3 regions of the Micromonospora peucetia genome follow, and region 1 is predicted to be linked to each of the others. Evidence: riboswitches for the same ligand, from Rfam matches in the RefSeq annotation. Region 1 holds a riboswitch; each other region holds the start of a gene.
The links. A riboswitch is a leader RNA that binds a small molecule or an ion and turns the genes downstream of it on or off. The one in region 1 is predicted to bind S-adenosylmethionine.
Positions count from the first base shown of each region.

Region 2: another riboswitch for S-adenosylmethionine. It lies ahead of thrC (threonine synthase); the one in region 1 lies ahead of GA0070608_RS24180 (ABC transporter substrate-binding protein).
Region 3: another riboswitch for S-adenosylmethionine. It lies ahead of GA0070608_RS12350 (aminotransferase class V-fold PLP-dependent enzyme); the one in region 1 lies ahead of GA0070608_RS24180 (ABC transporter substrate-binding protein).

Region 1 covers NZ_FMIC01000002.1:5,363,837-5,367,088, reverse strand. The annotation lists gene GA0070608_RS24185 (MFS transporter) at 1-724, opposite strand, end outside; SAM riboswitch class IV at 1,064-1,175, shown strand; gene GA0070608_RS24180 (ABC transporter substrate-binding protein) at 1,471-2,307, shown strand; gene GA0070608_RS24175 (amino acid ABC transporter permease) at 2,348-3,127, shown strand; gene GA0070608_RS24170 (amino acid ABC transporter ATP-binding protein) at 3,130-3,252, shown strand, end outside.
Region 2 covers NZ_FMIC01000002.1:2,620,748-2,623,999, forward strand. The annotation lists gene GA0070608_RS12255 (hypothetical protein) at 1-212, opposite strand, end outside; gene GA0070608_RS12260 (hypothetical protein) at 401-1,150, opposite strand; SAM riboswitch class I at 1,338-1,473, shown strand; gene thrC (threonine synthase) at 1,484-2,770, shown strand; gene GA0070608_RS12270 (GNAT family N-acetyltransferase) at 3,206-3,252, shown strand, end outside.
Region 3 covers NZ_FMIC01000002.1:2,639,127-2,642,378, forward strand. The annotation lists gene GA0070608_RS12340 (FUSC family protein) at 1-360, shown strand, start outside; gene GA0070608_RS12350 (aminotransferase class V-fold PLP-dependent enzyme) at 660-1,961, opposite strand; SAM riboswitch class IV at 2,008-2,128, opposite strand; gene GA0070608_RS12355 (PrsW family intramembrane metalloprotease) at 2,151-3,252, shown strand, end outside.

The DNA.
Region 1 (3,252 bases):
CCCCGAGAACCAGCCGGAGCCGGCCGGCCCGCAGCGGCCCGGCCCAGTGTCGTACCGCCGGCTCGCCCCGCCAACGCCGGACCGCGTCGGTCGTGGCGAACCAGACGGTGCCGGCGGCCTGGAAGAACGCGGCGGCGGCCAGACCGCCGGCCGGACCGACCAGGCCCACGGCGGCGAGCGTGACCACCGGACCGAGAATGAAGATGGTCTCCTGCACGGCGATGTCCAGGGTGTACGCGGTCTGCACCCGGTGCGCGGGGAGAAGGCCGCGCCAGAGCACCCGCAGGCACGACTCGAACGGCGGTGCGCCCGCTCCGGCCAGGGCGGCGGCGAAGACGGTCACCGGCAGGTTGACGTGCGCGGCGGTGAGCGCGAAGCCGATCGTCGACGCCGTCACGGCCAGCCACAGCACCGGCGGCTGCCGCCAGCGGTCCGCCATCCGGGCGAGCATCGGCTGACCCACCGCGGTGCCGGCGGTGAACGCGGCGACCAGCAGCCCGGCCACGGTCAGCGTCATCGTCTCCCGGGCGAACACCAGCAGGGCCAGGGGGGCCGCGCCGAGCGGGATCCGGCCGAGCAGGCTGGCCGCCAGGACCCGGGCGGTCTGTGGCGCCCGGAGCACCGCGAGGGCGGAGGTGTCGGTGGGGTCGGCGTCGGTGGGTCGCCCGCCGCCCGACGAACGGTCGGCGGGCGGTACGAGTTCGGTGTCATCGGGCACGGGCATGACTGGGCGCTCCCGGATCGTGGCGGAGGTGGACCGGAGGTCGACGGAGCACCGGGCCGGTCAGGGAGCGAAGTCGGAGCGTTCGTGGTCGTCGCCGTACAACGGAAGTTCCGGGGTGATCCAGCGGCCGTACGCGGCGGCGACGACGTGCAGCGCGATCACGGTGGAAAGTCTAGACCTGACGCTGGCGCCGAGCGTGGACGTGCTCCTGGAGGCGTACCGGCCCCCGCGGCACGTCGGCGGGGCGGTCGAGGAGTGACGCTGACCTGCACGGGGGTCCGCGTGAGCGTGGTCATAGCGGCTGGACGGCCCCCCGTGGCGGGGCTAGCCTCGTCAACAGGTCATGAGCGCCAGCGTCAAGCCCCGGCTCGCTGGCCGGCAACCCTCGTCCGCGCAGGGGTGCCCCGGGTGAAGACCAGGCACCGGAGCGGCTCCGGTGCAAGCGCGGCCTGGTTCCCAGGTCGACAGCGACCGAGGGAGAGCCATGTCCTTTCGCATCTGCGTTCCACCGGCGGTCCCCGCCGTGGCCCTGACGTCGCCGGCCCTGATCCGGCGTCGCCACATCGACATGATGCGGGTCTGCGCCACCTCCTGTCGCCCCGGCGACCCGCGCTAGGCGCGCCACTCCCCTCTTCCAGGCACCACTTTCCCAGCGGTACGCCCACCGGGCGTCCCGCCGGCGCCGCACGCCTGTGCCCGCCGCCGGAACACCTCATTCGGAGACACCTGTGCGAATCCTTTCTTCTGTGACCCGGGCCGCCGCCCTCGGCGTGGCCGCCGTCCTCGCCGCCACCGCCCTGACCGCGTGCGGCGACGACGCGGCCGGCACGGCCGACAACCCGTACAACCTGCTCCAGGCGGGCGTGCTGCGTACCGGCACGCTCACCGACGCCCCGCCGAACGTCTATCTCAAGGACGGCAAGTTCACCGGCTTCGACAACGACCTGCTCACCGCGGTCGCCGCGAAGGTCGGCCTGAAGGTGGAGTTCGTCGGCACCGACTTCTCCGCCCTGCTCTCCCAGGTCAACAACCGCAAGTTCGACGTCGGCAGCTCCTCGATCACCATCACCGAGGCGCGGAAGAAGACGGTCGACTTCGGCAACGGCTACGACTTCGGCCACTTCGGACTCGACGTGCCGGCCGGCTCGTCGATCACCGGCTTCGACCAGCTCACCGGCAAGCGGGTCGTGGTCGTGCAGGGCACCGTCCAGGACGACTACGCCACCGGCGAGGGGCTCGACCCGGTCCGGGTGCCCGACTACAACGGCGCGATCAACCAGCTCAAGGCCGGCACCGCCGACGCCTGGATCGCCCCCGCCGAGATCGGCGACAAGTCGGCCGCCGACAGCAGCGGCAAGATCACCGTGGCGGCCAAGCTGCTCAGCCCGGCGCCCACGGCGTACGCGTTCGCCAAGGGCAACGACAAGCTGCGCGAGGCGCTCGACAAGGGCCTCGACGAGGTGATCGCGGACGGCACGTGGAGCCGCCTGCAGGCCCAGTACTACCCGGGCCGCTCGATCCCGGCCGACTTCAAGCCGGGCAGCGGCACGGTCCCGGTGCCGGCGGCGTCGGCCACCTCCTGACACGTACGGACGACGAGCGAGCGGGGCGGTAGGAGAGACGATGGATCCGTTGAGCACCCTGTGGGAGACCTTCTTCGACTGGGACTCCATGCGCGAGGCGCTGCCCGAGATGCTGACGGTGGGGCTGCCCAACACGCTGATCCTGGCGATCTCCGCCGCCCTGCTCGGCTCGGTGCTGGGCATGGCACTGGCCGTCGCGGGCATCTCGCGTACCCGATGGTTGCGGTGGCCGGCGCGGGTCTACACCGACGTGTTCCGCGGCCTGCCGGCCGCGGCGACGATCCTGCTCATCGGCGTCGGGCTGGCACCGCTGGGCATGCAGGTGTGGGGGCCCAACCCGTATCCGCTGGGCATCCTGGCGCTGTCGCTGATCGCGGCGGCCTACATCGGCGAGATCTTCCGCTCCGGCATCCAGTCGGTGGAGGCCACCCAGCTGGAGGGGGCCCGGGCGCTGGGCCTGTCCTGGGGCGAGGCGATGCGCCTGGTGATCGTGCCGCAGGGCATCCGGCGGGTGCTGCCGGCCTGGGTGAACCAGCTGATCGCGCTGATCAAGGACTCCAGCCTGGTCTACTTCCTCGGCCTGCTGGCCAGCCAGCGGGAACTGTTCCGGATCGGGCAGGACTATGCGGCGAACACCGGCAACCAGTCGGCGCTACTGCTGGCCGGGCTCTGCTACCTGGTGCTGACTGTGCCGCTGACACACGTCGTCAACTGGATCGACCGGCGGCTGCGGCACGGCCGGCAGGCTGCCGCGCCCGACGACGCCGATGACGACCTCGACCTGGCACTGCCGGGCGCGGCGGGAGGAAACCAGCGATGAGCATCGACACGACGACCTCGGTGAGCCTCAGCGTCCGGGACGTGCACCTGGCCTTCGGGGCGCACCGGGTGCTGCGCGGGGTGGACCTGGATGTGGCGCGCGGGGCGACGGCCTGCGTGATCGGT
Region 2 (3,252 bases), 2.7 Mb from region 1:
AGGCTCATCGCCTCGACCAGCCGTTGCCTGCTCTGCTCGGCGCGGGCGATGGCCTCGGCGATGGCCGGATGGCCGGTGCCGGTGGCGACTGCCCGCATCCGGGCCAACGTCTGGTCCGTGGCCTCGACGGCGGCCCGGATCTGCATGACCGTGGCATTGCCCTGCTCTGCGGCCTGTGCGAGGGCTGCCTTGACTTCCTCGATGCTCGCCATCCGGCCCTCCGGAGTATCGACGCGAGACGACGTCGCCCTGCGTGTTTATTCGGACACTATCGGAGACGGTCTGGTCGCCGCACTCCCGACCACCGCGCCGAGTCGGGATGTCGACATTGACTGTGCCCAATCCCGACTTCGCTGCGTGCGGCCTGGGTCGTGTCGTGCGCAGCGACTCGGCGGGGACGTCAGCGGGAACGGGACTTGCGCTTCCGGGCGGGGGAGCTGCCGTCGGGGACCGTGCCGGAGTCCGAGGAGTCGGCGGTGTCGCCGTCGGCGGAGGCCTCGGTCGCCCGGGCGTCGGTGTGGCTCAGCTTGGCCAGTGACGTGCCCCTGAGCTGGTAGACGGCGGTGCGCCGGATGTTCAGCTCCGCCATCGGGCTGTTCGTCGACCGGGTCAGGTAGACCACCGTCGCCCTGCCGTCGCGCACGCTGACGCTCTCCACCGGGGTGCGGTCGCCGAGGTCGACCTGGGCCTGGTAGTCCGGTTCGCCGTCGACGTTGCGCCAGGCGGCGAGGGTGAAGAAGCGCCCGGTGCCACCGCCGTCGAGCATGACCACGCCGATCGCGTCGCCCGCGCCGTCGCTGTCGAGATCGCCGACGGCGCAGGGCCGCTGCAACTCCACCGTCGTGCCGTCCCGGTCGGACCAGCGGCCGTCGACGAGGCGGATCGGCGCGGCGTACTCCCGGTAGCGGACCTTCCTGCTGCCGACCCGGGTGTTGCGCAGTTCGACGCAGGCGAGCTGGTCGCCCGTACGGCGTGGGGTCGGGGTGGCCCGGGTGGTCGCCGTGTCGACGTCGTCCCGCTTGGCGGCGGTGCCGGTCGACCCGTCGGCGGACCGGTTCCGCTTCTTCCGGCTGCCCGGAGAGCAGGCGGTGGTGGCGACCAGCAGGCAGACCATGGAGAGCGCCACCACGGGGACGAGCTTGCGACGCATCGCGCGATTCCCTTCCATCGATGAGCCCGCACGGTAGCCGGCCCGCGCCAGCCCGGTCGCCGGTGGTGGGTCACCGCGTACCGGAAGCGTTTCCGAAAGGCGGGAGAGGCTGCGGCATCGCTCACAGCGTGGGATCCACCGTTTATCCGGGCGGCGAGAGCGCCTAGACTCGGCGGCACAACTGCATACCTCATCCAGAGGGGCTGAGGGATACGGCCCGACGACGCCCCGGCAACCACCCCGCGCGCTCATCGCAGAGCGCCCCGCGGGGCAGGTGCCAATTCCGTCCCCGCCGCAGGGTGCGATGTGGGGAAAGATGAGAGGACCCTCGACATGACGTCGACGTACGCCCCCTCCGGCATCGACACCACCGTCAGCCCCGCCCGCGCCCTGGTCTGCCGCGCCTGTTCGGCCCGCTACCCGCTCGCCGCCCAGCACGCCTGTTACGACTGTTTCGGCCCGCTGGAGGTCGACTACGACGCCGCCGCGCTGGCGGCGGTCACCCGGGAGCAGATCGAGGCGGGCCCACAGAACATCTGGCGGTACGCGGCCCTGCTGCCCGCCGGCCAGGACCCGGCCACCCGGGTCACCCTCGACCCGGGCTTCACCCCGCTGGTGGCCGCCCCGCACCTCGCCGCCGAGCTGGGCATCACCGCCCCGCTCTGGGTCAAGGACGACAGCGCCAACCCGACCCACTCGTTCAAGGACCGGGTGGTCTCCGTGGCGTTGACCGCCGCCCGGGCGCTCGGCTTCAGCCGCTACGCCTGCGCCTCCACGGGCAACCTGGCGAACTCGGTCGCCGCGCACGCCGCCCGGGCCGGCACGCCGTCGGTGGTCTTCATCCCCGGCGACCTGGAACAGGGCAAGGTCATCACCACCGCCGTCTACGGTGGCGAGCTGGTCGCCATCGACGGCTCGTACGACGACGTGAACCGGCTCTGCGGCGAGCTGGTGGAGACGGACGAGTTCGAGGACACCGCGTTCGTCAACGTCAACGTGCGCCCCTACTACGCCGAGGGGTCGAAGACGCTCGGCTACGAGGTGGCCGAGCAGCTCGGCTGGCGGATCCCCGCGCAGGTGGTGATCCCGATGGCCTCCGGCGAACTGCTCACCAAGATTGACAAGGCGTTCGCCGAGTTGGTCGAGATCGGCCTGGTCGAGGCTCCGGCCGGCGGCTGGAAGGTGTTCGGCGCCCAGTCGGCCGGCTGCAACCCGATCGCCACCGCCCTGCACGCCGACACCGACACCATCACCCCCGTCAGACCGACCGGCATCGCCAAGTCCCTGAACATCGGCGACCCGGCCGCCGGCATCTACGCGCTGGAGGCGGTACGCCGCACCGGAGGCTGGATGGAGTACGTCGACGACGACGAGATCCGCGCCGGCATCCAGATGCTGGCCCGGACCACCGGCGTCTTCGCCGAGACGGCCGGCGGGGTGACCGTGGCCGTGCTGCGCAAGCTGATCGAGTCGGGCCGGCTGGACCCGACGGCGGAAACCGTTGTCTTCAACACCGGCGAGGGCCTCAAGACCCTCGACGCGGTGGCCGGCCAGGTCGGCCCCACCCACCGCATCAAGCCCTCGCTACGCGCCGCCCGCGACGCCGGCCTCCTCGGCTGACTCCCGCCCTGCCCCGCTCCCCGCCCCGCCCTGCGCCCCGCCCCGCCCCGTCCCGCTCCCCGCGATCTTGCACTTACTGCCCCGACGTTTCGGGACTTTCAGGGCATCTTGAGGGCACAAAGTGCAAGATCGCGGCGGGCGCGGCGGGCGCGGCGGGCGCGGCGGGCGGACGCGGCGGGCGGGGGAGGGGCGGGGAGAGGGTTTCAGGGGGTGACTGGGTTTTTGCTGTGAGTGCGGAAAACGCGCCGACGAGGACTTGACGGCAGGAACCGCACGGCGCAAGATGCTCCGTGCGGGAGGGCGTTTCGCCCGAGACTTTCAGTTCTTGCGACCCAACGCCGGAGGCGTTGTGCGAGCGTCCCTCCCGACCAACTTCCGATCGGGCCAGCGGTTATTCGCTGGCCCGATCGTCGTCTCATGGCGCACTCTCGCGCAATGAGCATCACGATCGCGCTGCTCGACGCCGCCGACCAGGCAGCGAT
Region 3 (3,252 bases), 2.7 Mb from region 1:
GCGGTCACCCTGATCGAGGACGGGGAGCCCATCCCGGAGACGATGCCGGACGCGGTGGCCCACCTCGCCGAGTCGGTACGCCTGCTCAAGCACGAGTTCGCCGTCGCCGAGGAGCCGGAGAAGGCTCGGGAGCGGGCGCTGCGCGCGGTCGGCGAGGCCGGCCGGGCGTACGCCGAGGGGGTCGGCTTCTCCGGCAGCGTGGTGATCGCACAGGTGCGGACCACCGCCAGCGACCTGATGGTGGCCTCCGGCATCAGCCAGGAGGAGGCGAACCGTGGCGTCCGGCAGTCCTTCGGCGACCAGGACCGAGCGCACGATCACGGCCCCCCGAAGCCACCCACCGCCCCGCCGCTTGGCTGACCACCCCGCCGCCCCACCACCCACCGCTCACAGCCCCGCCCCTCTCGCTCACAACCCTGCCCCCTCGCCCGCCGCCCCCGCCTCGCTCGCGCCCCGCGCACCCGCCCCCTCGCCCGCGATCTTGCACTTTCGGCCCCTAAGGCGCGGCTTTAGTCCGGTTTGCCGGGGCAGTAAGTGCAAGATCGACGGGGCGGGAGCGCGGGGCGGGAGCGCGGGGCGGGAGCGCGGGGCGGGAGGCGGGAGGCGCGGGAAGGGCAGGGGTGGGAGGCGCGGGGCGGGGGAAGGGGAGGGCGGGGAGGTCAGGGCAGGGTGGTCAGGGCGGTCAGGAGGCGGTCGACGTGGTCTGTCGTGCTGCCCAGGCCGATGCTGGCGCGCAGGGCGGTCGGTGGCAGGTCCCGCCGGCCGCTGCGGGCCGCCGCCTCGTCGAGCAGCCGCCGGGCCAGCGGATGGGCGCAGAAGAGGCCGTCGCGCACCCCGATGTCGTACGACGTGGCCAGTTCCGCCGCCACCTCCGCCGAGTCCCGGCCGGCCACCACGAACGACACGATGCCCACCCGGGACGCCGCCGGCCCGAACGTGCGCAGCTCCACCACGTGCGGCAGGGCCGCGATGCCGTCGCGCAGCCGGGCCAGCAGGGCCTGCTCGGTGTCGTGCAGGGCGGCCCGGTCGGCGTCGGCCAGGGCGGCGCAGACCGCGGCCAGGGCGACCGCGCCGAGCAGGTTCGGCGTGCCCGCCTCGTGCCGGGCCGGGCCGGTCGCCCACCGTACGTCGTGGGTGGCCGCCCCGACGTGGCTGGTGGCGCCGCCGCCGACCAGGTACGGCGGCGCCGCGTCCAGCCAGTCCGCCCGCCCGACGAGCACCCCCGTGCCGAACGGCGCGTACAGCTTGTGGCCGGAGACCGCGAGGTAGTCGACGTCGAGTGAGGCGACGTCCACCGGTGCGTGCGGGGCGAGTTGCGCGGCGTCCACCGCGATCCGGGCACCGTACCGCCGGGCCACCTGGGCCAGCTCGGCCACCGGCCAGCGCTCGCCGGTCACGTTGCTGGCGGCGGTCACCGCCACCAGCACGGGCGGGCCCTGGTCGACGCCGGGGCGCGCGGGATGTGTGACTGGGCCGCCCCTCCCGTCCGGCCTGCGCAGCTCGCTGAGCGCGGCGGCCAGCGCGCGGACCGCCTCGGCCGGCTCCCGGGGCACCGGCAGCCGGACCGAGCCGCGCGGCCAGGGCAGCAGGTTGGCGTGGTGCTCCCCGCCGAAGGTGACCACCGTGGTGCCGGCGGGCAGGGCCCGGGCCAGCAGGTTCAGCGCGTCGGTGGTGTTGCGGGTGAAGATCACGTGGTCTTCGGCGCGGGCGCCGAAGAAGTCACCGACCGTCTGCCGGGCGCGTTCGTAGGCGAGGGTGCAGCGCCGCGACAGGGCCCCGGCGCCGCGATGCACGCTGGCGTACCAGGGCAGCAGCTCGGCCACCGCGTCGGCCGCGGCTCGCGCGCAGGGCGCGGTGGCGGCGTAGTCCAGGTTTACCTGGCCGGGTACGCCGAGCACGCCGAGCGGCCCGGCGACGGTGGGCGGCTGCGGTGCGGGCGAAGGCGCGAGGGTGACGGTCATGGCCGACCTCCGGGTCCAGGGACCCCGGGTGGGCGCACACGGGCGGGGTCCGCGCTTGCCCGGCACGCGGATCGCGCCGGGCCCGGTCATCACCCGGGGCACCCCACCGCGAACTCGACGAGGGTTGCCGGCCAGCAAACCGGGGCTTGACGCTGGCGCTCGTGACCTGCCGGCAGCATAGCCGGGTGAATGCGGCCGAACCAGCCGGCCGGGGATGGCTACGCTGACCGCATGGCCGACACCCCGCCCGGCGCACCGCTGCCGCCGACCGCGCCCGCCGTTCCGCCGCCGGTCGGGGCCGGGCCCCGGATGCCGGTGCGCCGGCCGGGTTGGCCCCGGTACCTGGTGCTGGCCGGGACCGTCGTGTTCATCGCGGCCTGCGCGCTGTTCATGGTCTTCAGACTCGGTCAGAATCTCGGCGTCGAGGCGCTGCTGATCGGCCTGGTCGCCGCGATCCTCCCGGTTCCGGTGCTGGTGGGCTGTTTCCTCTGGCTCGACCGCTACGAACCGGAACCCCTGAAGTACCTGATCTTCTGCTTCGCCTGGGGCGCGTTCGTCTCCACCGCCGCATCGCTGGAGGTCAACGGCTTCTTCGCGGGGCTGTTCGAGGACTGGGGGCTGCCGGACGGGCTGACCGCGGTGCTGGTCGCGCCGTTCATCGAGGAGCTGACCAAGGCCATCGGGCCGATCCTGCTGCTGATCTTCCGCCGGCGGGAGTTCTCCGGCATCACCGACGCCCTGGTCTACTGCGGGCTCTCCGCGGTCGGCTTCGCCATGGTGGAGAACATCCTCTACCTGGGCGGTCACGGCTACGCCAGCGGCGCGCAGCAGTACGGGCCGGCGACCGGCACCCAGCAGGTCATCGCCATCTTCATCGTCCGGATCCTGCTCTTCGGCTTCGCCCACCCGCTGTTCACCTCGATGACCGGGGTGGGGCTGGGCATCGCCGCGCGCGCCGCCAACCGGTGGGTCCGGGTGCTCGCCCCGATCGCCGGCCTGCTGTTGGCGATGATGCTGCACGGCCTCTGGAACCTGCTGCCCACGCTCACCCAGGCCACCGGCGAAACGTTGATCATGTTGTACGGCTTCATCGGCGTGATGGTGCCGTTGTTCTTCGGCATGGTCGGGCTCGCCCTGTGGCTGCGGGCCTGGGAGGGGCGGATCACCGAGCGGACCCTGCCGGACTACGTCCGGGCCGGCTGGCTCACCCCGCCCGAGGTGGCGGCGCTGAGCAGCCTGGGGCGGCGGCACGCGGCCCGGGTGTGGGCCAAGCGGGTGGCCGGCGATGGCG